DNA from 2 places in the Mesorhizobium sp. B264B1B genome. Region 1 is predicted to be linked to the other one. Evidence: predicted binding sites of a transcription regulator. Region 1 holds the regulator's gene; the other holds the start of a gene.
The links. Region 1 encodes LexA, which represses DNA repair genes until DNA is damaged. Its sites were predicted from a motif close to TGTTCNNNNTGTGTTCNG; they were not measured.
Positions count from the first base shown of each region.

Region 2: uvrA (excinuclease ABC subunit UvrA) is a predicted target of LexA. The motif match lies at 5,392-5,409, and genes of this name have one in related genera.

Region 1 is NZ_JAIUIS010000020.1:35,178-43,586, forward strand. It holds gene lpxB (lipid-A-disaccharide synthase) at 1-222, shown strand, start outside; gene gltA (citrate synthase) at 302-1,630, opposite strand; gene gltX (glutamate--tRNA ligase) at 1,813-3,237, opposite strand; gene LB547_RS29075 (ComEC/Rec2 family competence protein) at 3,341-5,791, shown strand; gene lexA (transcriptional repressor LexA) at 5,785-6,528, opposite strand; gene LB547_RS29085 (TetR/AcrR family transcriptional regulator) at 6,996-7,673, shown strand; gene kynU (kynureninase) at 7,670-8,409, shown strand, end outside.
Region 2 is NZ_JAIUIS010000001.1:708,759-717,167, reverse strand. It holds gene LB547_RS03460 (hypothetical protein) at 26-562, shown strand; gene LB547_RS03455 (MarC family protein) at 733-1,362, shown strand; gene LB547_RS03450 (OsmC family protein) at 1,368-1,793, opposite strand; gene LB547_RS03445 (DUF2306 domain-containing protein) at 1,816-2,229, opposite strand; gene LB547_RS03440 (single-stranded DNA-binding protein) at 2,270-2,782, opposite strand; gene LB547_RS03435 (ArsR/SmtB family transcription factor) at 3,019-3,333, shown strand; gene LB547_RS03430 (SRPBCC family protein) at 3,330-3,833, shown strand; gene LB547_RS03425 (ATP-dependent Clp protease proteolytic subunit) at 3,865-4,470, shown strand; gene LB547_RS03420 (hypothetical protein) at 4,568-4,849, shown strand; gene uvrA (excinuclease ABC subunit UvrA) at 5,559-8,409, shown strand, end outside.

The sequences.
Region 1 (8,409 bases):
TTGATATCGGATCGGGCGCTGATCCCGGAATTCTACAACGAGTATGTCAAGCCGAACAATCTGGCCCGCCAACTCGAAGCGCTGTTCGCCGACACAGGCATGCGCAGATGGCAGAAGGACGGGTTCGCCGAGATCGCGCGGCGCATGACAACCGCCAAGCCGTCAGGCGACATCGCCGCGCAGGTGGTGATGGGGTATATCAAGAGAGTGAGTAGTGAGTAGTGAGTAGTGAGTAGTGAGTAGTGAGTAGGATTACCGCTCTTTCCCTACTGACTACTCACTTTTATTCACTTCTTCCTTTTTACCGCTTCGCGATCGGCACGTAGTCTCGCTCCGGCGCGCCGGTGTAGAGCTGGCGGGGGCGGCCGATCTTCTGGCGCGGATCCTCAATCATCTCCTTCCACTGCGCGATCCAGCCGACGGTGCGGGCGACGGCGAACAGCACGGTGAACATGGTGGTGGGGAAGCCCAGCGCCTTCAGCGTGATGCCGGAATAGAAGTCGACATTGGGGTAGAGCTTCTTCTCGATGAAATAGGGATCGGTGAGTGCGATCTTCTCCAGTTCCATGGCGATGTCGAGCAGCGGATCGTCCTTGATGCCGAGTTCGCCCAGCACCTCATGCGCGGTCTTCTGCATGATCTTGGCGCGCGGATCGTAGTTCTTGTAGACGCGGTGGCCAAAGCCCATCAGCCGGAACGGATCGTCCTTGTCCTTGGCGCGGGCGATGAATTCCGGAATATGATCGACATGGCCGATCTCGCCGAGCATGTTCAGCGCCGCTTCGTTGGCGCCGCCATGCGCCGGGCCCCACAGGCAGGCGATGCCGGCGGCGATGCAGGCGAACGGATTGGCGCCAGACGAGCCGGCGAGCCGAACGGTAGAGGTCGAAGCGTTCTGCTCGTGGTCGGCGTGCAGGATGAAGATGCGCTCCATGGCGCGCGCCAGGACCGGGTTGATCTTGTATTCCTCGCACGGCACGGCAAAGCACATGTGCAGGAAGTTGGCGGCGAAATTCAGTTCGTTCTTCGGGTAAATGAAGGGCTGGCCGATATGGTATTTGTAGGCCATGGCCGCGATCGTCGGCATCTTGGCGATCAGCCGCATCGACGCCACCATGCGCTGGTAAGGATCCGAGATGTCGGTGGAGTCGTGATAGAAGGCCGACAGCGCGCCGACCACGCCGCACATCACCGCCATCGGATGCGCGTCGCGGCGGAAGCCGGTGAAGAAGCGCGACATCTGCTCATGCACCATGGTGTGGCGCGTCACGCGGTAATCGAAATCGTCCTTCTGCGCCTTGGTCGGCAGTTCGCCGTAGAGCAGGAGATAGCAGACTTCCAGGAAGTCGCCATGTTCGGCCAACTGGTCGATCGGATAGCCGCGATGCAGGAGAATGCCGGCGTCGCCATCGATGAACGTGATCTCGGACTCGCAGCTTGCCGTCGAGGTGAAGCCGGGATCGTAGGTGAAGGCGCCGGTGGTGCTGTACAGCGTGGCGATGTCGATGACGTCAGGCCCGACTGAACCACTTCGCACCTTGAATTCGTGCGTCTTGCCGGCGAATTCCAGCTTTGCCGTGGCTTCCTGGGTCTTGCCGCCCAGTTCCCGTCTTGTCGCAGCTTCGGTCATTGCAAACTCCTTCTTGTTTCCTCATGCCGGCAAAGGCAAATTCTGCAAAGCGACACGTCGAAGTCACCGAATGCGCGTATTCGCGACCGCATTTTAGGAAGTGCGTGCCAGATTGGGCCAAGGCTCAATGTTGCACTGCGAAACGCGCCTTTCAATGCCAATCTTCTTGGGCCAGATTGCTCCTAATCGATTTGATCGGCGATGCGCGCCAGGCTCTCCTCGCGACCAAGCACGGCGAGAACGTCGAACACGCCGGGCGAGGTGCTCTTGCCTGTCAAGGCGGCGCGCAAGGGCTGGGCGACGGCGCCGAGCTTGTAGCCGCCGGCCGTCGCATAGTCGCGGATCGCGGCTTCAGCCGAGGCCGCCGTCCAGTCGCCTGAAACCGCCTCGAGCGCGTCGTGAGCGCCACGCAGGACCTTGCGCGCATCGTCATTGAGCAGCAGGGCTGCCTTCTCATCGATCGGCAACGGCCGCGCGGCAAACAGGAAGGCAGCGCCATCGACGAGTTCGACCATCGTCTTGGCGCGCTCCTTCAGGCCCGGCAGCGCTGCCAGCAACTGCGCCCTGTTCTTGTCGTCGAGGCGTGCGGCCATCGCCGGGCCGCCCTCGAGATAGGGCAAGGTGGCAATGAAGATATCGAACAGCTCGGCATCGCCCATGCGGCGCATATGGACGCCGTTCAGCGCCTCCAGCTTGGCGAAATCGAAGCGGGCGGCGCCCTTGTTCACATCGCCGATGTCGAACCATGCGATCATGTCCTGGATCGACATGATCTCATCGTCGCCGTGGCTCCAGCCGAGCCGAGCCAGATAGTTCAGCAGCGCTTCGGGCAGGTAGCCCATGGCGCGGTAGGCCTCCACGCCCAGCGCGCCGTGCCGCTTCGACAGCTTGGCGCCGTCGGCGCCGTGGATCAGCGGTATGTGCGACATTGAAGGCACATCCCAGCCCATGGCGTTGTAGATCACGGTCTGGCGGGCGGCATTGGTCAGGTGGTCGTCGCCACGGATGATGTGGGTGACGCCCATGTCGTGGTCGTCAACGACGACGGCATGCATGTAGGTCGGATTGCCGTCCGAGCGCAGGATGATGAAGTCGTCCAGATCCTTGTTGGGAAAGCGCACGTCGCCCTGGACACGGTCATGCACCACCGTCTCGCCTTTGGTCGGCGCCTTGATGCGGATCGCGCCCTTGACGCCAGGAGGCGCCTGCGAAGGGTCGCGGTCACGCCAGCTTCCGTCATAGCGCGGCGGCAGGCCCTTGGCCCGCGCCGCGTCGCGCATTGCCTCAAGCTCGGCAGGGGTCTCGTAGCTGTAGTAAGCCTTGCCCATGCGCACCAGCTCCTCGGCCACCTCGCGATGGCGCGGCGCGCGCTCGAACTGCGAGACGGCGTCGCCGTCCCAGGTGAGGCCGAGCCAAGTCAGTCCTTCGAGAATGGCTGCTGTCGCCGCATCGGTGGAGCGCTCGCGGTCGGTGTCCTCGATGCGCAGCAGCATCGTACCGCCGGTGTGCTTGGCGTAGAGCCAGTTGAAGAGCGCCGTACGCGCGCCGCCGATGTGCAGGTAGCCGGTGGGCGAGGGGGCAAAACGGGTGACAACCTTGTCGGACATACAACTCTCGGGAAACGTCTGGAGCGGGGTGCGGATCACACGCACTTTCGCGCGTCGCGCGTTCATGTAGCATAGGGTGTCGAGGGCGCAAGGGGCAGACCCGATGGCTGGAGCGGGCCGGGGCGCGGAGGAAGGCGAGGACGTCGTTGCCGGCGTCAGCGAACGCGCTCTTTTTGCCATGCCCGCGCCCGCCTCATTGCCGCTGGCGTTGCCGCCCCTACAGCAGCCGGGCAAGTCGCCGCCGGCGGATGTTTCCACGCCGCCCGGCATTCCCGCAGCCGGCGCGGCCGTGCGTCTGCGCCGTGAGTTCGGCCGTGCTTCATGGCCTCGTCTGCGCAACGGCGTGGCCAGAGCGTCCGAGCTCGAACTCGATCGGGGCATAGCCTTCCTGCTCGTGCCGGTGTTCCTGGCATGCGGATCGATCGCCTATTTTTCGCTGGCGGCGGAGCCGGGCTTTGCCAAGCCTGTCGCGGTCGCGATCCTGATGTCGCTGTGCGCGCTCGTTTCACGCTCATGGCCGAAAACGCATCTGTGCTTCATGGCGGCGCTGTTGTGCGCGCTCGGCATGCTCGCCGGCAAAGTCGAGACGTGGCGAGCGGGAACGCGGATGCTGGGCTCGGAAATCTCCACGCAAATCACCGGCCGCGTCGTTTCGGTCGACCAGATGGAGACCGGGCGCATCCGGCTGACCATCGATGTGACATCGACCGCGCGGCCGAAACTACTCTACGCGCCGGAGCGCGTTCGCCTTTCGGCACGCAAGGTGCCGGCTGAAGTGACGGCCGGTTCGCTCGTGACCGGCTATGCCAGGCTGTTGCCGCCGACCGGACCGGTGCGGCCGGACAGCTACGACTTTTCCTTCGACAGCTACTTCGCCGGCATAGGCGCCAGCGGCTTCTTTCTCGGCAACCCCAAAATCGTCTCAGCCGATGACAGGCCGGTGTGGGCCGCCCTTTCAGCCGCCATCGAGAGTGCTCGCGAAAGCATTGCCGACCATATCAGGGGCAGCATCGGCGGTGCCGAGGGCGAGATCGCCGCGGCGCTGATCGTGGGTGTGCGCGCCGGGATTCCCGACGAGATCAATGAAGCGATGCGACGCACCGGCATCTACCACATCATCTCAATTTCCGGGCTGCACATGGCGCTGGTCGCCGGCACGGTCATGGGTCTGCTGCGTGGCGGCTTCGCGCTGTTCCCGAATTTTTCCTCCCGCCGGCCGGTCAAGAAATACGCGGCCGCGGCGGCACTTTTCTCGATCGCAGCCTATCTCGTCATTTCGGGCGTCGTTGTCGCCGCCGAACGCAGCTTCATCATGCTGGCGGTGATGCTGATCGCCGTTCTGTTCGATCGGGCGGCACTCACCATGCGCAATCTGGCTATTTCGGCGATCGCCGTCATCGTGGTGTCGCCGCACGAGGTAGTAGGGCCGAGCTTCCAGATGTCGTTCGCCGCCACCGCGGCCCTGGTCGGCGCCTATGCCGGCTGGTCGGATCACAAAGCCGACAAAGCGCGGACCCCGCCGCCGCAACGGACCTTGCCTGGCCTGCTGACGCGAAAATTGCTGCTGGCGACAGGTGGGCTGGCGATGACCTCGATTATCGCGGGAAGCGCCACGGCGCTTTTCGCCATCTGGCATTTCCAGCGCGTGTCGCCGCTCAGCCTGTTCGCCAATCTTGCCGTCATGCCGATCGTTTCGGTCGTGATGTTCCTTGCGGTTGCCAGCGCGCTGCTGATGCCGTTCGGGTTCGATGGACCATCCCTTTATCTGATGGGCAAGGGACTGACCGCGATGATCGCCATATCAGGATGGATCTCGCAACGCTCGCCGGTCGACGCGGTCGGGTTGATTTCGCAGCAATCCGTCCTTCTGGTGGCGATCGCCCTGGTCATCGCGACGATGGCCACGACATGGCTGCGGCTGGCGGCACTTCCCTTCGCGCTCGCCGGCCTGTTGACCGTCTCGGACACGCGCACGCCGGACGTGCTGATTTCGGAGGATGCCCGCCTGGTGGCGTTGCCGATCGGCGGCGGCGAGCTCGCGATCAACCGGGCGCGCCCGAACGAATTCACCGTCGGTAATTGGAAACGCGCGCTGAAGTCCGAAACCATCGTTGCGCCGGAACTGTTCGACAGCGGAGACCGACAGTTCGACATCTTCGATCCCGCGCAACTTCCCGCGGGAGCGCCTTTCTATTGCTTCACGGGCCTGTGCATGGCCCGGCATACCTCGGGGGCGATCATCGCGCAGGTGGAGGATCGCAAGGACGCCTGGAGGGCCTGCTCCTATGCGGATCTGATCGTCATCAACGACCCCGCGGGCTACGATCCCTGCCACAATCCGCTGGTTCTCGTCATCACCAAGCGGCAGCTCGCTCGTAAGGGAAGTGCCGCCGTCTTCTTCGACCGGCAATCGGCGACGGCACCGGCACGGGTCAGCTTTGCCGTCGACAGGCCATATCGGCCTTGGCACGAACAGCGAAAATTCTCACGCGAGGCAAGGGGACTGCCGCCTTACCGTAAACCCGAAAAGCCCACCGCCGACCCCGCTCAGTAGCGCCTGATCAGGCCGACCAGCTTGCCCTGCACCTTGACCCTGTCCGGTCCGAAAATACGTGTTTCATAGGCCGGATTGGCAGCCTCGAGCGCAATCGAAGCACCCTTTCGGCGGAAGCGCTTAAGCGTTGCTTCCTCCTCGTCCACCAGGGCCACGATGATCTCGCCGGGACTTGCGGTGTCGGCATTGCGGATGATGACCGTGTCGCCGTCGAAAATGCCGGCCTCGATCATCGAATCGCCCTTGACCTCCAGCGCATAGTGTTCGCCGCCCATGATCATGTCAGGCGGCACTGAAATGGAATGCGTCTGATGCTGGATGGCGTCGATCGGCACACCCGCTGCGATGCGACCCATGACCGGGATCGACACCGCTGAAACCGCATCGTCGTCATTGCCGGCAGCGGGCAGACGCGAAGACGTCGCCGGCTTGATCTGCCGGCTAGGGCTGCTGCCCTGTCCGAGGCTGCCCTGGATGACGCTCGGGGAGAACTTCTTTGCCGCGTTAAGACCCGGCGCGATCGAGTCCGGCAGGCGCAGCACCTCCAGCGCGCGCGCCCGGTTGGGCAGGCGGCGAATGAAGCCGCGCTCCTCCAACGCCGTGATCAGCCGATGAATTCCCGACTTGGAGGCGAGGTCCAGCGCTTCCTTCATCTCGTCGAAGGACGGCGGAATGCCGCTTTCCTTCAGCCGTTCATGGATGAACATCAAGAGTTCATGTTGCTTGCGCGTGAGCATGGCGGCCCCCAAAGGCATTGCACGAAGGGTCTGGAACCAGAATCAGAAAACAAACCCAGAACAAACACTATCTGTTCCAGTTGTGTTCCGCAACCATTTAAAGTTTAATGAATTTGTTAAGGCGACGGAAACGAAATGCCCTCCCGCAGCCAGCATCCTGCCAGCGCGGTCCGTCGTCAATGCGCTCCCGGGCCCTTTGAAACTATTTTGGTTAATGGCCTGTGGCCCGACCGGTCTCCACTCTTGGCACAAGCCTGCAAGCTGGGTGACCGGCAGGTGCGGGGTGCGTTTGGGCGGATTAGAAACCCCTGCGGCTCGTGAACGAAACGAAACCAAAATGCCAACTTCCTGCCGGAAAACGACGAGGCACCACCACTGGTCGCGATGGGCTGCGTTCGCTCGCTCCTTGCTTCCCGTTCGCTTGACGAAACCGTATAATAATGTACGGTTTTTGAAGAGGAACACCAATGACCACGCCGAAGCAGGCCGCGCGACGCGAACGGATAGAGGAGGCCGCCTATGCGGTGCTCCGGGAAACCGGCTACAAGAGCGCCTCCCTGCTTGCTATCGCCAAGCGGGCATCGGCCTCGAACGAAACCCTCTACAACTGGTACGGCAACAAGCAGACCCTGTTTCGATCCTTGATCGAAGCCAATGCGGGAGAGGCAAGGAAGCTGCTGGAGGACGCCCTTCACCAGGCGCGCGATCCGCTCGAAACCCTGAACTTGCTCGGGCCAGTCCTGCTGACCCTCGTGACGGGCGACAAGGCGGTGGCGCTCAATCGCGCCGCGGCCGGCGACGTCAACGATACAGGCACGCTTGGCCAATCGATCGCGCAATTCGGCCGCAATACCATAATGCCGCTTGTTGGCGACCTGCTTCGAACCGCAAGTCGGGCCGGCCTGATCGCCTGTGACGATCCTGCCGAAGCCGCCGACATCTACATCAGTCTTTTGATCGGCGATCTCCAGGTTCGCCGGATCGTTGGGGTGCTCGAGGAACTGCCTCGGGCGGAAATCGAGCAAAGATCGAACCGGGCGTTCACCCTGTTCTTGCGCCTCTATGCGGCCAGCCCTTGCCCGGGCGGCAAAACAGCCGGCCCGTTTCCAGGGCGCTCTTCTCACCGAGGAACATCGCGACCATGAGCAAAATTCCCGATCTCGCAGCGATCGAGGCAATGGACACCGCGGATCCGCTGCGTGCCATGCGTGACCGCTTCACCTTGCCCCAGGGGGTGATCTATCTCGACGGCAATTCGCTGGGCGCCGCTTCGCCCGCCGTGTTCGGCGAGCTGCAGAAGGCCGCCACGCAGGAGTGGGCGCAGGATCTCATCCGCGCCTGGAACACCGCCGGCTGGTTCGACATGCCGGTCGAACTCGGCGACCAACTCGGGCGCCTGATCGGGGCCGCCGCCGGCCAGACGGTGGTCTGCGATACCACCTCGATCAACATCTACAAGGTGCTGCATGCGGCACTCGGGATGCGGCCGGACAGGTCAGTCATCATCGCCGAGGGGGACAGCTTTCCGACCGATCTCTATATGGCCGAAGGCGTTGCCTCGACGCGGCCGGGCACGGTGCTGCGGCTCGAGGGTGTCGATGCGCCGACCATAGAAGAACTGATCGACGAGCGGGTCGCGGTCATCCTGGTCAACCACGTCAACTACAAATCCGGGCAGTTACGCGACACGGCCGCGCTGACGCGGACGGCACATGATGCCGGCGCGCTGATTGTCTGGGATCTCTGCCATACCGCCGGCGCCTTGCCCGTCGAGCTCGACCGTTCGAATGCCGATTTCGCCGTTGGCTGCACCTACAAATATCTCAATGGCGGCCCGGGTGCCCCGGCCTTCATCTACGCGGCCGAGCGCCACCATGGCGA
Region 2 (8,409 bases), on a different contig from region 1:
TCCTGACAGCATGAAGGCACCAGCCATGACCAACCAGCCCACTTTTACCGAAGCCCTGCACAGCGACGGGCCAGCCCCCGGCTTTGCCGAGAATTTGGATCTCTACGGCCGCTTCGTCGGCGCCTGGACTTTCGATGCCAGCCGTCATCTCGAGGACGGCACCGTGCTGACCGGACGCGGCGAGGTGCATTTCGGCTGGGTGCTGGAAGGCCGCGCGATCCAGGACGTCTGGATCCTGCCCGCGCGCGATGTCGGCCCCTCGCCTTCTCTCGGCAAATGGACCTTTTATGGCACGACCTTGCGCGTCTACGATCCCGGCGCAAACGCCTGGCATATCTTTTGGAGCGATCCCCGAAACCAATACTACAGCCGCCAACTCGGCCGCGCCGAGGGCGAAACGATTGTCCAAGTGGGCGCCGACGGCACCGGTTCCTCCGTACGTTGGAGCTTTTCACGGATCACGGAAAATTCCTTCCGCTGGCTCGGCGAGCGCTCGCACGACAATGGCGCGACATGGCGGCTCGAAGTGGAATTCCTGGCGCGGCGCTCTGACCGTACCTGATCAGGCAAGCCCCGCGACGTAAGCTCAAAAATATCCGCGGCTTCCTTCGCCTCCCCTCTGCCAGGCCTTCGCAGAGTTCGCGAACCGTCTCTTCCCGGCCGGTTTCCTCCGTCCCTGCTTTGCTCTACCAATGTCGGAATGCGGGCTCGGCCCGGCGGGAGGGGTGAGAAATGCCGAGCTTCGACAGCCTGTTCAACGCCTTCGTCACCATTCTGGTGACCATCGACCCGCCGGGGCTGGCGCCGCTGTTTCTGGCGATAACGCGCGGCATGAACCGCGAGGAGCGCCAGCAGGTCTCGGTCCGCGCTTCGGTCATCGGCTTCCTTGTGATGGCGCTGTTCGCGGTTGCCGGCGCGTCGATCCTGTCGGTGTTCGGCATCACGCTGCCGGCATTCCGCGTCGCCGGCGGGTTCCTTCTGTTCTTCATCGCTTTCGAAATGGTGTTCGAGCGCCGGCAAGACCGCAAGGAGAAGATCGGCGACGTCGCCATCACCAAGGACATGATCCACAACATCGCCGCTTTCCCGCTGGCGATCCCGCTGATCGCCGGCCCCGGCGCGATTTCGGCGACTGTGTTGCTCTCCGGCTCGTTTCAGGGTTTTGGCGCCCAGGCGGCACTGGTCGGCATCATCTTCGTCTGCCTCGCCATCACCTATCTGGTGTTCGTGCTGTCGGAGCGCATCGACCGCATCCTCGGCCAGACCGGCCGCTCGATCCTGACTCGCCTGCTCGGCGTCATCCTGGCGGCACTTGCCGTGCAGTTCGTGGCGGACGGCATCAAGGCGCTGATGGCCTCATAGGCCGCTTATTTTGCCGTCGTGTCGATAATTTCGAAATCGTGGGTAATGGTGGCAGTCTTGGCCATCATGGCCGAAGCCGAACAGTATTTTTCGATCGAGAGATCGATCGCCCGCTTCACCTTGTCGGACGACAGCGCCCTGCCCTTGACCACGAAGTGCATATGGATGCGGGTGAATACCCGGGGGTCCGTCTCGGCCCGGTCGGCGTCGAGTTCAACAATACAATCTTCGACCGCTTCGCGCCCCTTTTCGAGGATATGGACGACATCATAGGCCGAGCAGCCGCCGGTGCCGATCAGCACCAGTTCCATCGGGCTCGGCCCCGGCGTTCTCCCTTCAGGGCCGAACGCGGTCCCCAGTACGACCTTATGGCCTGTGCCGGACTCGCCGACGAAGGTGCGTTCCTCGACCCATTTGATGCGTGCTTTCAACTGATATTCCTTCCACTCGGGATCACGGTCTGGCTTGCGCGACGCCGAAGACCACGTCGTGCATGATTCTGCCGGGCACCAGCGTAAAGACACCGGCACCCACCAGTGCAAAGATATACAACGCAATCATCGCCTTGCGGTGCTTGGCGACGCGGTGATTGCGTGCATGCCAGACCGCCAGCGGCACCGTGACCAGCACCAGGATCGACAAGAGATGGATCGGGCTGAAAGGGCCAATGAGCCGTATCTGCTGGATCCAGAAACTCGAGATGGCGACGGCCAGCATCAGCGCCGCCCAGAGATAGCCCATCGCGCGGTGGCGCAGCGTGCCTTTCGGCAGCGCCAGCTGCACGCCGCCTATCGCCAGCGCGGCAAAGGCCGCGAGCGCATGCCATGGGATCGGAGGACGTGCCGATAGGAGCGGTCCGAGCGACATCGCGCCCTCTCCTCAAATGCCCGTCACGCCGTGTCGATGCTCAGAACGGAATTTCGTCGTCCAGCTCGCGCGACGAGCCGCCGCCGCCCTTGGGAGCACCGCCGCCACGATTGAAGCCTTCGTTCGGGCCGGACTGGCCGAAATCGGAACCACGGCTGCCGCCGCCGGAATAACCCCCGACCTGGCCGCCCTCACCCTGGCCGCGCGCGTCCAGCATCTGCAGCTCGCCGCGGAATCTCTGCAGCACGACTTCCGTCGTGTATTTGTCGGCACCGGTCTGGTCTTGCCATTTGCGTGTCTGCAACTGGCCCTCGACATAAACCTTCATGCCCTTCTTCAGATACTGCTCGGCAACCTTGGCGATGCCCTCATTGAAGATGACGACATTGTGCCACTCGGTCTTTTCCTTGCGCTCGCCGGAATTCTTGTCGCGCCAGCTTTCCGATGTTGCGATGCGGATGTTGACGACCGGCTCGCCCGAATTCAGGCGGCGGATCTCCGGATCCGCTCCGAGATTGCCGACCAGAATGACCTTGTTGACGCTACCCGCCATGATACTTCTCCGCGCTCGTCCGAAACAAATTTTTGTCGCAGCACCTTACAGGTTGCGCACACCCGTTGCCTGCTGTGGCTGCCTTTTCCCACAAGGTTTTTGTTCTCTTTTCGTTCCTATATGCATCGCCGCTCATTGTCAAGGAATGGCAGTAATGCCGGAGCCGCCAGCTTCCCTTCATATGGGCCGTAAAACATCGCTTGCCAAACCGATAAGTATCGACTTATGCTTTCGCCATGATCGAAGCGGAGATTTTCCGGGCGCTGGCCGACCCCACCCGACGCGCCGTCTATGAACGCCTCGCCACCAGCGAGATGACGGTGTCGCAGCTGCGCACCGGCATGACGGTGTCGCAGCCGGCTGTGTCGCAGCACCTGGCGGTGCTGCGCAGCGCAGGCTTGGTGGTCGAGCGGCGGGCGGGCCGCAACGCCTATTACCGCGCCGATCCGCAAGGGCTCGACCCGTTGCTTGGCTGGATCGAACGCTACCGGACCTTCTGGCCCGAGCGCATCGAAAAACTAAGGACGGTTCTCAAGGACATGGACCAATGACGCACGCACCAGTGACCGACGAAAGCCCTGCGCGGACCGCCCCCGACGCGATCGAGTTCGAGTGCGATCTCCCCGAGCCGCCGGAAAAGGTATGGCGGGCGCTGACCGTGCCCGAATTGCTTGCGGCCTGGATGATGCCCAACGACATCAATCCTGAGATCGGCAGCAATTTCGCCTTTGCCGGGCCGGATGCGCCGATCGAATGCGAGATCCTCGATGCCGAGCCCGGAAAAAGGCTTCGCTATTCCTGGCGGCAACAGCCGCGGCCCGACGAGGAACGGAACCCGCTCGACAGCATCGTCACCTTCACGCTCGCCCGCACCGTTTCGGGCGGCACGCATCTGCATATTATACATGAAGGCTTTGCCCGTGCGGCGACATCCGCCGCCAGGCCCATGGTGACCATGGCAGGCGCCGGCTGCCGGCTTTCATTCGCTGCGCGTGCCTCCGGCCGCCGCCCCGCAGCCAATTCATTTTGCCTTCTGCAGCGCGCCGCTTGAGTGGCCGACACATGAAAAACGGAGAGAGACGATGACCGGTTTTGCCAATCTGGTGCCGATGGTGATCGAGCAGTCGAGCCGCGGCGAGCGCGCCTTCGACATTTTCTCGCGGCTGCTGCGCGAGCGCATCGTCTTTATCAACGGCGAGATCAACGACGGCATGTCGGCGCTGGTCTGCGCCCAGCTTCTGTCGCTGGAATCGGATAATCCCGACAAGGAGATCTCGCTTTACATCAACTCGCCTGGCGGCGTGGTGACCAGCGGCTTCGCCATCTACGACACCATGCAATATGTCAGTTGTCCGGTGTCGACGGTGTGCATGGGCTTTGCCGCCTCGATGGCTTCGTTCCTGCTGATGGCGGGCACGCCGGGACGGCGCATCGCGCTGCCCAACGCCAGCCTCGTCCTGCACCAGCCGCTGGGCGGCTTCCAGGGTCAGGCATCGGACATCCAGCGTCACGCCGAAGGCATCCTGCGCACCAAGCGGCAGATGACCGAGCTCTATGCGCGCCATTGCGGCCGCACTTATGAAGAGGTCGAGCGCACCCCCCCCCGGGACTATTTCATGACCGCCGAGGAAGCGAAGGCATGGGGTCTCGTCGATCATGTCTACGATACCCGCAAAAAGGCGGCGTGACCGGCACAAGCACGATGAATTGAGCGACGGTCCGCCGTCCGGCGATTTGATGACCGCCGGTCTGGCCACCTCGACGGGGCGACGCTATAACCGGCAGATGATCGACAGCCGCTCATTCCGACCTCGGCGCCTTGCCGTCACCGCCGTCGCCGGTGCGCTCATGCTGGCCGGCGGCGCCTTTGCCGACGACAGCCAGAAAGGCAGCCTGCCCGGTGTGGCTGGCGATTATCGCATCGCCAAGCCGGCCCCGCAGCCCGAACCCGATGACGCCTTCCCCGCCAACGGAAACGGCCAGTTCAAGATCGGCGATACCGATGTCAGGATTTCCGGCAGCATCACGGTCGATGTCGGCGCCGGCGGGATCAAACCGCCGCGGTAGCCGACATGTCGCGGGCCGTCAGTACCTGCGCGTTCCCTCAAAAGAGCAGCCCCGCCGTGCTTTTAGCAAACGGACGGGGCTTTTCTGGATCTATAATCCAATCTTTCGCCGGGAATGTTTTACCGACTTTAGATTTCGGATGCTTCGCGGCGTTCAGCCGACGATCCGACCAGTAGTCTCTGATTTTGGTGCATCCGGCAGGGTCACGTCGGAAGGCGCTCGCGTCTCCCTGGCATTCATGCCTGCCGCGGCTCCAGTCACTGCTGGAGCCTCAAGGGACTGTCCGGTGGCGTCATGCTCCACTCCTGTGTCCATTGCGACAATCGTCGTCAGAAGCACTGATCGCAATAGCCCGCGGCGTCTCGCAGACCGCCTTTGGGCGGCGAGGCCATCGAAAGACAGCCGGCTTCATTGACGTGTGGAGTCTGCTCCCCTCAGCCAGGGACGTCAACCGCTCGATGTCCGATCGGAAAAAATGTGATCGAGCGACATATCCCCTGATGGGAACCACGCCGCCTGCTCCACCGCTTTTGTCAGGAGCGTGTTCGGTCTTTGTTCTTTCCGCTTGCCCGTTCGTGCGAAAGACGGTTAAACGACTTGGTCGAGAATTGTGGCGTCTCTCGACGCGGCGGCAAAAATACCTACATAGGGGACGGCCGGGGAAAACCCGCCGATCCCACAAATTCCAGATCTGAGGCGGCGACCGGCAATGGCCGACCATAAATATCTTTCCATTCGCGGGGCGCGCGAACACAATCTGAAGAATGTCGATCTCGACCTGCCGCGTGACAGCCTGATCGTCATGACGGGCCTGTCGGGCTCCGGCAAATCGTCGCTTGCCTTCGACACCATCTATGCCGAAGGCCAGCGCCGCTATGTCGAGAGCCTGTCGGCCTATGCGCGGCAATTCCTCGAAATGATGCAGAAGCCGGATGTCGACCAGATCGACGGCCTTTCGCCGGCCATCTCCATCGAGCAGAAGACCACTTCGAAGAACCCGCGCTCGACGGTCGGCACCGTCACCGAGATATACGACTACATGCGGCTTCTGTTCGCGCGTGTCGGCGTACCCTATTCGCCCGCCACCGGACTGCCGATCGAGAGCCAGACGGTGTCGCAGATGGTCGATCGCGTGCTGGCGGTCGAGGAAGGCACGCGCCTGTTCATCCTGGCGCCGATCGTGCGCGGCCGCAAAGGCGAGTACCGCAAGGAATTGCTCGAGCTGCAGAAAAAGGGATTTCAGCGCGTCAAGGTCGACGGCGTCTTCTATGAGATCGCTGATGTGCCGCCACTCGACAAGAAATACAAGCACGACATCGACGTGGTCGTGGACCGCATCGTCGTGCGCGGCGACCTCGCAACGCGCCTTGCCGATTCCATGGAGACCGCGCTGAAGCTCGCGGAGGGGCTGGCGGTAGCGGAGTTCGCCGACAAGCCGCTCGATGCCAGTCAGACGGGCGAGGATTCGGTCAACAAATCGAAGAACGAGACGCATGAGCGCATCCTGTTCTCGGAAAAATTCGCCTGTCCGGTCTCCGGCTTCACCATTCCCGAGATCGAGCCCAGGCTGTTCTCGTTCAACAACCCGTTCGGCGCCTGCCCGACCTGCGACGGGCTGGGCAGCCAGCGCGCCATCGATCCCAATCTGGTCGTCCCCGACGAGAACGTCTCGCTGCGCGACGGCGCCGTCAGCCCATGGGCGAAATCGACTTCACCCTACTACGTGCAGACGCTGGAGGCTCTCGGCAAGGCTTACGGCTTCAAGCTCGGCGACAAGTTCAAGGATTTGACCGGGGAAGCCCAGGAAGCCATCCTGCGCGGCACAGGCGAGCGCGAGATCACCTTCCAGTATGATGACGGCCTGCGCTCCTACAAAACGACCAAGACCTTCGAGGGCGTCATCCCCAACCTCGAGCGGCGCTGGAAAGAGACCGAATCCGCCTGGATGCGCGAGGAAATCGAGCGCTTCATGTCGGCCACCCCCTGCCCGGCCTGTCGTGGCTACAGGCTGAAGCCGGAAGCGCTGGCAGTGAAGATCGCCGGCAAGCACATCGGCGAAGTGACCGAACAGTCGATCCGCAAGGCCGACCAGTGGTTCACCGACCTGCCGGCGCAGCTCAACGACAAGCAGAACGAGATCGCCGTGCGCGTGCTCAAGGAAATCCGCGAGCGGCTGCGCTTCCTCAACGACGTCGGCCTCGATTATCTCACTTTGTCGCGCAATTCCGGCACGCTGTCGGGCGGCGAGAGCCAGCGCATCCGGCTGGCATCGCAGATCGGCTCCGGCCTCACCGGCGTGCTCTACGTGCTGGACGAACCGTCGATCGGCCTGCACCAGCGCGATAATGCGCGCCTGCTCGACACGCTGAAGCACCTGCGCGACATCGGCAACACGGTCATCGTGGTCGAGCATGACGAGGACGCCATCCTGCATGCCGACTACGTCGTCGACATCGGCCCGGCCGCCGGCATCCATGGCGGCGAAATCATTGCCCAGGGCACGCCTCAGCAGGTGATGGCCAACCCGAATTCGATCACCGGCAAATACCTTTCGGGCGAGCTCGAAGTGGCGACACCAGCGGTTCGCCGCGAGGCGAAGAAGAACCGCCGCCTGAAAGTCGTCGGCGCGCGCGGCAACAATCTGAAGAACGTCACCGCCGAAATTCCGCTCGGCACCTTCACCGCCGTCACCGGCGTATCGGGCGGCGGCAAATCGACCTTCCTGATCGAAACGCTTTTCAAGGCGGCCTCGCGCCGCATCATGGGCTCGCGCGAGCATCCGGCCGAGCACGACCGCATCGAGGGCTTGGAGTTCCTCGACAAGGTCATCGACATCGATCAGTCGCCGATCGGACGGACCCCGCGCTCCAACCCCGCCACCTATACCGGCGCCTTCACGCCGATCCGCGATTGGTTCGCGGGCCTGCCCGAGGCCAAGGCGCGCGGCTACCAGCCGGGCCGCTTCTCCTTCAACGTCAAGGGCGGCCGCTGCGAGGCCTGCCAGGGCGACGGCGTTATCAAGATCGAGATGCACTTCCTGCCCGACGTCTACGTCACCTGCGACGTCTGCCACGGCAAGCGCTATAACAGAGAGACGCTCGACGTGCTGTTCAAGGGCAAGTCGATCGCCGACGTGCTCGACATGACGGTCGAGGAAGGCGTCGATTTTTTCGCCGCCGTGCCCGGCGTGCGCGACAAGCTCGACACGCTGAAGCAGGTCGGCCTCGGCTACATCCATATCGGCCAGCAGGCGACGACGCTGTCGGGCGGCGAGGCGCAGCGGATAAAACTCGCCAAGGAGCTGTCGCGCAAGGCGACCGGCAAGACGCTCTATATCCTGGACGAGCCGACCACTGGCCTGCACTTCCACGATGTCGCCAAGCTGCTGGAAGTGCTGCACGAACTGGTCGACCAGGGAAACACGGTGGTGGTCATCGAGCACAATCTCGAAGTGATCAAGACCGCCGACTGGGTGCTCGACCTCGGCCCCGAGGGTGGCGATGGCGGCGGCGAGCTGGTCGCCTCCGGCACGCCGGAAGCGATCGTGCGCGAAAAACGCA